3 regions of the Providencia xihuensis genome follow, and region 3 is predicted to be linked to each of the others. Evidence: predicted binding sites of a transcription regulator. Region 3 holds the regulator's gene; each other region holds the start of a gene.

Region 1 (3,822 bases), 120 kb from region 3:
GAGATTAATTAAAATTTGCTATTAATGTCATTTAACAAATTAACAGCCTGTATTCCTATTTGTTTAGTATTTATTTATTGGCTGTTTACTTAATGAAGGATATGATTAAAAAGTAACTCGTAGGAAAAACATTATGTATAAAGAAATCCCTGTTCCCTATAATGGGAAATACACAGAATTTCAATCTACAGTTGTTAATGAAATAATAGTTTGGATTGAAATGAACTTAACCAGTCGTCTATTACTGGATGATATTGCACTAAAATCTGGATATACAAAATGGCATTTACAAAGAGTGTTTCGTAAGGTTGTCGGGATACCTTTAGGTGAATATATTCGTCGAAGGCGGATTTGTGAAGCAGCAAAAGACCTCTGCACCACAGAACTACAAGTAATTGATATTGCATTAAAATACCAATTTGACTCCCAGCAATCATTTGCAAAGCGATTCCGCGCTTATTTAGGTACGTCGCCATCAGTCTACCGAATTTCCGGTGAAAGTCAGAATGACCCTTTACTACTGGAACCTAAAGTAGCCTGATACGCAATATGAAAATAAAATTTGTACTTACCCTTTTTATTCCACCTTCAATACAAAGCTCCAAGTAAGTTAATTACTGGAGCTTTTTTATTATTTATTTTTGATAAAAAAATTAATAATCCCTTAAGGTTTATAACCATTTTTTATTTTATTATCTTAATAAAAAATTTTTATTTGATAGTTATATTTAAAATATAAAAGAATAAAGGCTTCACGAGGAAGCCTTTTATATATTTATAGTTATTAAAATAACAAATTAAAACGGGATATCGTCATCGAAATCCATTGGTGGCTCATTATTTTGTGGTGCTGGCGCTTGTGAGCGTGCAGGTGCAGCACCGCCACCACTGAATTGTTGTGCAGCTTGTGGCTGTTGAGGTTGACCCCAACCACCTTGACCACCTTGGCCTTGTGATGGCGCATCACCGCCACGACCACCTAACATTTGCATAGAACCGCCAATATTCACAACCACTTCCGTCGTGTAGCGATCTTGACCGCTTTGGTCTTGCCATTTGCGCGTTTGCAAAGACCCTTCGATATAGACTTGTGAACCTTTTTTCAAGTATTCACCTGCAACTTCAGCTAATTTGCCGAAAATCACCACGCGATGCCATTCAGTTTTTTCACGCATCTCGCCAGTTTGCTTATCGCGCCAGCTTTCAGAAGTTGCCAGAGTCAGGTTTGCCACAGCTCCGCCGTTAGGCATATAACGGATTTCAGGATCTTGCCCTAGGTTACCGATAAGAATTACTTTATTTACGCCTCTGCTGGCCATTTATTGCTCCTGATGCATTGAATTTTAATCTCTGGATTAGCCTTGAAGTTTACCAATGACCGAACTGATTTGCACCAACAATTGAAATTGCATATTTAAACTTGCGAAACGCTTTCCAAAATTAAGTGAAATCCCAGAGCACTTTTTTCAGTATAGACACAAAATTATTCTCTCAGTAGCACGCCTTCCAACAAATTATTTTTCCCCTTGAATTTGTTTGTAATTTTGTATTTTTCACCTCAAAACATTCGATTCTGAATACAGCTAGTCGGTAAATGAATGCATCGTAGGGAGCTTACTACTACGCAACTAAGCGCAGCCAACAACACAGCGAATTTAAATCGGTACAGGCCAGAAAATATAACGAGTACTGTATATCCATTCAGGGAAAAATATGTGATAATGATCGCTTGCGATTGTTCAATATCAAATCATCCGGGAAGTGGTAAATGGATAATATCGAAGTCCGCGGCGCACGCACGCATAATCTGAAGAACATCAATCTCGTTATTCCTCGTGATAAACTGATTGTTATCACGGGTTTGTCAGGCTCTGGAAAATCCTCTTTAGCCTTTGATACCCTGTATGCAGAGGGCCAGCGCCGGTATGTTGAGTCACTTTCTGCCTACGCGCGCCAGTTCCTGTCCTTAATGGAAAAGCCTGATGTAGACCATATTGAAGGGCTCTCTCCTGCGATTTCGATTGAACAAAAGTCCACTTCACATAACCCACGTTCTACCGTGGGAACCATCACTGAAATTCATGACTATTTGCGGTTATTGTTTGCGCGGGTTGGTGAGCCTCGCTGCCCTGATCATGATATTCCATTAGCAGCGCAAACCGTCAGCCAGATGGTTGATAATGTTTTAGCGCAGCCAATGGATCGCCGTATGATGTTACTTGCTCCCGTCGTCAAAGATCGTAAAGGGGAACACGTTAAATTACTCGATAACTTAGCGAGCCAAGGTTATATCCGCGCACGCATTGACGGGGAAGTTTGCGATCTTTCTGATCCCCCTAAACTCGAATTACAGAAAAAGCACACCATTGAAGTCGTGGTTGATCGCTTTAAAATCCGCGATGACATCGCGCAACGTTTAGCTGAGTCATTTGAAACCGCGCTAGAGCTTTCTGGTGGTACCGCTGTTGTTGCCGATATGGACGATCCACAAGCAGAAGAGCTGGTCTTCTCTGCAAACTTTGCGTGTTCCGTTTGTGGCTATAGCATGGTGGAACTAGAACCGCGTCTGTTTTCCTTTAATAACCCAGCTGGGGCTTGCCCAAGCTGTGATGGTTTAGGCGTTCAGCAATTTTTTGACCCTGAACGCGTGTTACAAAACACAGAAATTTCTTTAGCAGGCGGCGCTATTCGCGGCTGGGATCGTCGTAACTTTTATTATTTCCAGATGCTAATGTCATTGGCTGAGCACTATAAGTTTGATGTTGAAGCCCCTTATGATTCACTCAGCCCTGCAGTGCAAAAAATCATTTTGTACGGTTCAGGCAAAGAAACCATTGAGTTTAAATATCGTAATGATCGCGGGGATATTACCGTTCGCCGCCATCCATTCGAAGGTGTTCTCAATAATATGGAGCGCCGTTATAAAGAAACCGAATCCACCGCCGTTCGTGAAGAACTCGCAAAATATATCAGTAACCGCCCTTGTGTTTCCTGTAATGGAACGCGTTTACGTAAAGAAGCACGCTTTGTATTTGTTGAAAACACCACGTTACCTGAAATCGCAGATTACAGTATTGGCCATGCGATGGAGTTTTTCCAAAACTTAAAACTCAGTGGCCAGCGCGCGCAAATTGCTGAAAAAGTACTGAAAGAAATTGGTGACCGCCTTAAATTCTTAGTTAACGTTGGCTTAAACTACTTAAGTTTGTCACGTTCCGCAGATACCTTATCAGGTGGTGAAGCACAGCGTATTCGCCTTGCTAGCCAAATTGGTGCAGGTTTAGTGGGTGTGATGTATGTGCTTGATGAACCGTCAATTGGCCTGCATCAACGGGATAACGATCGCCTGTTAGAAACCTTGATCCACCTGCGTGATTTAGGCAATACCGTGATCGTCGTAGAGCACGATGAAGATGCTATTCGCGCCGCTGATCATGTGATTGATATTGGCCCAGGTGCGGGGGTACATGGTGGTCAAATTGTCGCCCAAGGTACATTAGAAGATATTGTTGCGAATCCTGACTCCTTAACAGGTAAGTTCTTAAGCGGTGAACGACGAATTGAAATTCCGAAACAGCGAGTTCCTGTCAATAAAGACAAAATGCTCACTGTGTTTGGCGCAAAAGGTAACAACCTGAAAAATGTGACTTTAAAAGTGCCAGTCGGGTTATTTACCTGTATTACGGGCGTATCTGGCTCAGGTAAATCCACACTGATTAACGACACATTATTCCCAATTGCCCAGCGCCAACTCAATGGGGCAACCACCATTACCCCAGCACCTTATTTGGATGTTGAGGGCTTGGAACATTTCGATAAAGT
Region 2 (3,822 bases), 2.1 Mb from region 3:
GTTTGATACCACCAACGCTTGGCATTTTGGTCAACAGCTTGCCCGTTTACACCAATGGGAAGAACAGCCTAGTTATGGTTTTGATTTTGACACCATGTTAAGTACTATTATTCAACCAAATGGCTGGGAAAAACGCTGGAATTCGTTCTTTGCAGAAAAACGCATTGGCTTACAATTACAATTAGCCTCTGAAAAAGGCATGGTATTTGGTGATATTCAGCGAATTGTCGATATTGTTAAAAATAAATTAACAGGTCACCAACCACAACCCTCTTTATTACATGGTGATTTATGGCCAGCTAACTGTGCCATTACCCATCAAATCGATGGAGTTCTTTATGATCCTGCGTGTTATTGGGGTGATAGAGAATGCGACATTGCGATGTTGCCATTGTATAAAAATATTCCCATTCAAATTATTGATGGTTACCAAAGTGTTTGGCCGCTGCCAAATGGCTTTTTAGATAGGCAGCCTATTTACCAATTATATTATTTACTTAATCAAGCCCATATTTTCGGTAATGAGCAAAGCTACCTGCACGCCCAAAAGATAGTTGATTTGTTATTAAAGGAATAAAAAGGAACAATAGGCAAGTGAAGCCAACATCGCTACAGGTCAAAGTATGACCAAAATGTATTTTCTAAATAATTCGGACTGCAGCTAGGCGTCAAACGAAGGCACCCTTAATCACATACATAAGTATGTGACTAAGCCAACACCGCTACAGGTCAAAGTATGACAAAAACGTATTTTCTAAATAATTCGGACTGTAGCTAGGCGGCAAACGAAGATAGCTTGGGGAGCATACACAAGTATGTGACCCAAGTAGCTGAGTGAGGCCAACACCGCTACAGTTCGAAGTATGACGAAAATTACCAGTTAAGTAATTTAAGGATAAAATACAGCCCTATTAAAAGTACAACTGGCCAGAAATAAAGAATAAAAAATTGGGTAAAAATGGTGTGCCTTGGAATGGTGACGTTTGCTTCCAGCTCTGCTTTGGACAGCTCGATACCTTTGGCTTTTTCCAAAATCACATGATCTTCAAGGCTTTCGCGAATAAATTTAATTTGTCGGTACATTCTTAGCCCTGATGCACTGAGAGCCAAACCAACAAAAATAAAGATAAAGATAAGAATAAAGCCAAGGTTGCTACCTGAAAAACCATTGGCAACTTGTGGTACAGGCGAATTATTCCAGAAGAAATTTAAAAATGGTGTGGTTTGCCGTGTCATTTCCGCCATTAGTTTAATAAAATCATTGGCAACAGCGTTGATCCCCTCACCTGTCAGCCCTTTCATCCCCGCGAGTTTAACTAAAGACGCCAACGTCGAAATTAAAGCTACCAGAAAAACAACCCAACCCAGAATACGTTTGCCGATTGCGACATAATTAGCATTGTGGTAATTCATTACTGCTCTTCCTCAGAGTTATTATTCTCGATAAATTTTCATGGTGACTTTTCAGGGATAATAATAGCCGAAATTATTAAATGCCTCCAAATTTACCTTGTAAAATGATGATTGTGTAATAACTTTCAGAACTTTAAACATTTTTAAAAACACATTAGATAAACAACTTTCACCATCTGTGCCTATTCGCTTTAGTGTTGAGTTGTTACAATCACCCATTCAATTAATACGAATATTTGTTCGTTTGCTGATATCATAGTCAGTTAGTAAATAAATACTATTATCGCTGGGTAAGTTCCCTTAATTCCTACTGCCACAAGGGTAAAGCTTATTGGCAATAGGGTTTACATGAATGGAGTTTTAACATGTACCATAACCTTCCCATCCAATCCGTTATTTTTGATATGGATGGTTTATTGATCGATTCGGAACCTTTTTGGGAGCAAGCTGAACTTGAGGTCTTTTCACAGTTAGGCGTTGACCTTGCGATTGCCAACACTCTGCCTGATACTTTGGGTTTACGTATTGACCATGTTGTTGAGCTTTGGTACCAAGCCTCACCTTGGCATGGATGCAGCCAACAAGAAGCCAAACAACGGATTATCGACCGCGTTGTGGGCTTAGTTGAAGAAACCCGCCCTATTTTACCTGGTGTGCAACATGCTATGGAACTGTGTCGTTCAATGGATTTAAAAATTGCACTGGCATCTGCATCACCATTGTATATGCTTGAAAAAGTGTTAAATCTGCTGGATATTCGCGACTATTTTTCTGCTGTCATTTCAGCGGCTGACTTACCATTGAGTAAACCACACCCTGAAGTTTATCTGAAAGCTGCTTCTGCACTATCAACCAAACCAATTCATTGTGCATCTTTAGAAGATTCATTTAATGGTATGATTTCAGCCAAAGCCGCGAGAATGCGCTCTATTGTCGTGCCAGATAGCAAACACTTTAATGATCCACGTTTTGGTTTAGCGGATATTAAATTAAGCTCTCTAAATGAATTAGAATCAAAACATTTACGCTAGTTATAGCCATGTGTGTAATTTATGTTCACCCCTATCTGACTTAGGTAGGGGAATAACCAAAAAATATTAAATCCTTTCCTTATTTGCTAATAAATAAGAGTTTTTTTACCTTGTCTCCTCTATCTTATTCTTTTCAAACACTTTATACTGCCAATTAACTGTATAGATAAACAGATGGTATTTTATCCACCATGACCGCTGAAGGGCATCTGCTTTTTTCCGTCGCCTCTTTGATAATGGCCCATAAACTCCAAGTCACCCCTGAGCTTGCTCAAGGTGATTGGCTGCACTTGGTTCCAGGCGCGTTATTAGGTGCATTATTACCCGATATTGATCATCCATCTTCTCTACCTGGACGGCTACTACGTATTTTTTCACTTCCCATTTCTAAGCTATGTGGTCACCGCGGTTTCACTCATAGCTTACTTGCATGGTTGTTATTAATGCTTTCATGTTATCAGTGGATCCCCGTGCAATGGCCTATTCCTAATGACCTCATTCACGCTTTTTTATTAGGCTATTTGAGCCATTTAGTCGCTGATATGCTAACACCGTCAGGGGTGCCATTTTTATGGCCATTACCTCAACGTTTCTGTTTTCCCATTATCCGTGGCAAAAATAGCAAACGTAGTGAACGTTTTATTGCAATCGTTTTGACGGTTTGTGCCTGCTTATTGCCTACAGGGTATCACTTTGATTTTTATTCTCAGGTAGAAAGTGTAATAAAATATATACAAAATCAGCTAGATATACGCTTCCCTACATAATTTTCAGTTTTGTAATATAATGTAAGCATGAATAATACTATCTTATTACTATTTAGTATAAGAAATGTGTTTTCTCTGTTGATATCATATAACCAGTTGTTAGAAGCAACTAAATCCTTATAACTAATAAGGATTAAAGGGCTAGTCACATACCTTATAAAAAACGATTTGGAGTTCGGAATGAATATTCCTCTAATTATTAATGTGCTCGGCTTTGTAGCACTGCTGATACTGTTGGCAAAACTGGGAGCAAAAGGCTGGAGTCTGTCTAAAAAAGTGTTAGTCGGTCTGGTCTTTGGTGTCGCTTATGGTGTCGTGCTGCATCTCGTTTACGGAAGCGGCCACCAGACAGTAAAAGACTCCATTCTTTGGTTTAATATTGTTGGTAATGGTTATGTGCAGCTATTACAAATGGTGATTATGCCATTGGTATTCGCATCTATCTTAAGTGCTGTTGCAAGACTGCACAAAGCGTCTTCCTTGGGCAAAATTAGTTTCTTAACGATTGGAACATTACTGTTAACGACCGCAATCGCAGCCCTAGTCGGTATTTTGATTGCCAACCTGTTTGGCCTGACTGCAGAAGGCTTAGTACAAGGTCAGTCAGAAAC
Region 3 (3,822 bases):
CTGCGTGCTTCATCTTCGACTGCTTTTTCAATCGCTTTTGAGGTCAAAAGCTTATTGAATAGTTCATAGCGTGCGGGCAATTTCGGGCCGACAGCCGCAAGGCGTTGGCGGGAATAGTGAATGCGGGCGACACGCGCTAATTTATTCGCAATAATGGTATCTGTGCCGTGGTCTTGCGCCATTTTCCCGATGGAAACGGGGGGCGATAGGCGAACAAAGCTATCACGACCTAACCACAGGACAGCAAAGAATTTTTGCACTCCGTTTAATAGCTTCAGTGGTGGTGCAGGGGTATGCCCTTCACGACCTGGAGAGCGCCCAAACATAACCGATGCAGGGAGCATTTGAATATCCAGATTCGGATTGTTTTTATGCAAATCTAAATACGCATGGAATGTTTTGACGGAATCTTTACGCGGATCTGGTGAGTAATAACGAAATACGCGTGGGCCATCATCGATAAACACATAAGCAGGAAGCTTTGTTCCATTGATGTCGTTATCAACCAAAGGGTCAGGCAGACCGATAGCCAAGCATTGATGCCGTAGCGTTAGGAGGTCGGACTTAGAGTGATAAGGCAATACATACAGCGTTGGCCTGTTGGTATCAAGCTGCAGCTCTGTAATTGGGTCCGATGGAATTAGTTTACTTTTTACCAATAATTTAAGTGGTAAATTCAACGTGTTGTAATATATTTTACGCCATAGTGACATAAATGATTATAGCCTCTTGTTAACAATGCTGCTCAATCATACCAGAAATCCACTGGTAGATCTGTTACTGACGATTCACTTTGACTGTAAAAATCGATTATTGTTTGAATTTTTTAAGGAATAAATATGGCAAGTCAAACTAAGGGTTTTACCCGCGTGATTAAAGCAGCAGGGTACTCCCTTAAGGGGTTAAAAGCGGCTTGGATAAATGAAGCGGCATTTAGGCAGGAGTCTGTTGCCGCAGTCATTGCGATTATTATCGCCTTTTGCTTAGATATCAGTTACGTGGATAGAATATTGCTGATCAGCTCCGTTGTGCTGGTGGCTATCGTCGAGTTACTAAATAGTGCAATAGAAGCTGTTGTTGATCGTATTGGCAGTGAATATCATGAACTTTCAGGGCGCGCTAAAGATATTGGGTCAGCGGCTGTATTCATCAGTATTGGTTTAGCGTTATTTATATGGGCACTGATTTTATGGCAGCGTTATTTTTCTGCCTAGCCAATAAACGTTGTTTAGAGTCGAGAAAAGAGAGTCAATCGATAGCAAATGCCTAAATTCAGCAATTTAACTGTTTCAAATCTTCATTTACCTGTATATACTCACAGCTTGACTGTATAAACAAACAGGGGAACGGAATGAAAGCACTGACGGCTCGACAACAGCAGGTTTATGATCTGGTGCGTGACCACATTTCGCAAACAGGTATGCCTCCTACACGTGCTGAAATAGCAGCAAGTCTTGGTTTTCGTTCGCCTAATGCGGCAGAAGAACATTTAAAAGCCTTGGCTCGCAAGGGTGTAATTGAAATTGTTTCTGGGGCATCACGAGGCATCCGTCTACTTCTTGAAGAAGAGGCTGAAGATCAAGGGTTACCTTTGATTGGGCGCGTTGCCGCTGGCGAACCTTTATTGGCACAAGAACATATTGAAAGTCATTATCAGGTTGATCCTGAACTTTTCAAACCTCACGCAGATTTCCTATTACGTGTGAATGGTATGTCGATGAAAGACATCGGTATTATGGACGGTGACTTATTAGCAGTTCATAAAACACAAAATGCGCATAATGGCCAAGTGATTGTTGCGCGCATTGATGATGAAGTGACTGTTAAACGTTTTAAACAACAAGGTAATCGTGTTGAGTTAATCGCTGAAAATCCTGAGTTTGCGCCGATTGTTGTCGATTTACGCGAGCAAAGCTTCACCATTGAGGGTTTAGCAGTTGGGGTGATCCGTAATAGTGATTGGTATTAATTCTTAGATTATCAGGTAGGTAGCGGCGCGCTGCTTGTTTGATTTTTCCATTATTGCTGGCAGATTTCACATTGATGTATAGAGATCTGCCTGCTTTACTTAGTTCTTATCTTTTATATCCTTTTTTATACTACTTTTCGTATTCTTTTCTTATATAAGTAATGTCGTGGATTCTACAACGTTATTTGCTACTTTTTTTTGCAGTGATCGGTTGCTCATGGTCATGGCTACAGTGTGCGTGGTCTTTGCAGCTATCAATTTCATCACACTTTTTACATAAACCATGGTTTTCCACAACAGTATGCCTTAAACGGAACTGATTAGTTTCCGCTAGGCTAATAATGGCGGCTTCTATTGTTGCGCAATCACTTTCAGTCACACTACCGCAATGATCACAAATTAGCATCACTGAGATATGACTTGGGTTATCAAAGTGATGGCAAACAACGTAGCTGTTGGTTGACTCTATTTTATGAATAAAGCCTTGCTCCATTAAAAACTCAAGCCCACGGTAAACAGTGGGTGGTTTTGCTTGTGGTTCAACTTCACGCAGCAAATCTAATAAATCGTAGGCACTGATAGCTCCGTGTTGCTGTGCAATAAGACGTAACACGGTTTCTCTCTGTGGAGTCAATCTAACGCCCCTTGATTGGCAGATACGCTCTGCCATCACAAGTATCTTATCTTCACTCATTTTTTTCATTTTTGACTCCAACTTCGAAAACTAAGTATCGACTATAGGAACAAGTTTATCATAGTTTTCTGACTGAAATAGCTTGAAAAGAGAAAGTAGAAGGGAGAAGGGCATGTACTCAACTGAATTTTGTTAGATAAAAATGAAAAATAAAAGAAATAATAAATGGAGAAAACAATGAATATATTTTTATTTATTAATAATAAATATTGGAATTCTATAGATACGATAATAAATATTAGGCAAAGAATTAAATCTCTGCCTAATATATTATGGGTTAGTATTTATATTCAATACCTAACCAATAGTTGCGACCTTCTTCAATATAGCCATTGGTATATTCATAAGACTTATCAAATAAGTTATTCACTGAGCTATTGACGGAAACGCCTTGCCCTAAGTCATAATCTAAACGCAGGTCAGTTTTAGCAAATCCGCGCACTTTACTTTCAGCATCCACATAGTTAAATGCCCAGCTTCTGGCTTCTTCAGTCACCGTAATACTAAACGGTTCGTAAGGGGTAAATTTCACCCAAGCAAAGGCTTTATGGGTTGGCAGCTCAGCCACATGCTTGACGCTGTAGTGTTTTGGATCGGCATGAATATACCCGTAGCTTAAACCTGCTTCCATCCAATCGGTAATTTGGCCTGTCGTGCCTAAATCAATACCGAAGTAGTCGACTTTTCCGCTATTGCGGTTTTCTAATAAAGGATTTCCATTTTTATCAGTACCGACACGATGTGCCATAATAGCATCTGAGACATGGTTGTAATAAATGCTGGAGGTATATGACCAAAGAGGAGAGATATGGCCTTTGTAAGTTAAATCGTAAGTCAGCGCACGTTCTGCATTTAGATGTGGGTTAATAACAAAAGTGACAGGTGTTTTCATTTTTTCTTTGGTATAACGCTCTTTTTGCGTTGGGAAACGGCTTCTTTCAGAAATTGAGAATTGTACTGTGTCTTCATTTGCTAAGTGGTAACGCGCCATGGCTTCCCAGTTGAAGGCATGCTGACTATTACCATCGTATTTTTCGAAGTCTGTTGTGTCGTAATTATAACGTTTACCATCAGCACTTTTACGCCAGTCATAACCAATACCACCGATAATATCTAAGTTATCAGTGGCAACCCATTGATATTCTGTGGCAATAGAATA

What was found. The regulator LexA, encoded in region 3, represses DNA repair genes until DNA is damaged. The targets are predictions, from matches to a motif close to TNCTGTATGTACATACAGNA.
Region 1: uvrA (excinuclease ABC subunit UvrA) is a predicted target of LexA. The motif match lies at 1,688-1,707, and genes of this name have one in related genera.
Region 2: ACE2AL_RS12585 (metal-dependent hydrolase) is a predicted target of LexA. The motif match lies at 2,601-2,620, and genes of this name have one in related genera.

What each region holds. Positions count from the first base shown of each region.
Region 1 is NZ_CP169565.1:591,811-595,632, reverse strand. It holds gene ACE2AL_RS02550 (helix-turn-helix domain-containing protein) at 134-541, shown strand; gene ACE2AL_RS02545 (single-stranded DNA-binding protein) at 798-1,319, opposite strand; gene uvrA (excinuclease ABC subunit UvrA) at 1,769-3,822, shown strand, end outside.
Region 2 is NZ_CP169565.1:2,790,632-2,794,453, forward strand. It holds gene ACE2AL_RS12570 (fructosamine kinase family protein) at 1-577, shown strand, start outside; gene ACE2AL_RS12575 (YniB family protein) at 874-1,413, opposite strand; gene hxpB (hexitol phosphatase HxpB) at 1,779-2,444, shown strand; gene ACE2AL_RS12585 (metal-dependent hydrolase) at 2,636-3,211, shown strand; gene ACE2AL_RS12590 (L-cystine transporter) at 3,392-3,822, shown strand, end outside.
Region 3 is NZ_CP169565.1:475,535-479,356, forward strand. It holds gene plsB (glycerol-3-phosphate 1-O-acyltransferase PlsB) at 1-713, opposite strand, end outside; gene ACE2AL_RS02080 (diacylglycerol kinase) at 840-1,214, shown strand; gene lexA (transcriptional repressor LexA) at 1,352-1,969, shown strand; gene zur (zinc uptake transcriptional repressor Zur) at 2,151-2,672, opposite strand; gene ACE2AL_RS02095 (TonB-dependent receptor plug domain-containing protein) at 2,941-3,822, opposite strand, start outside.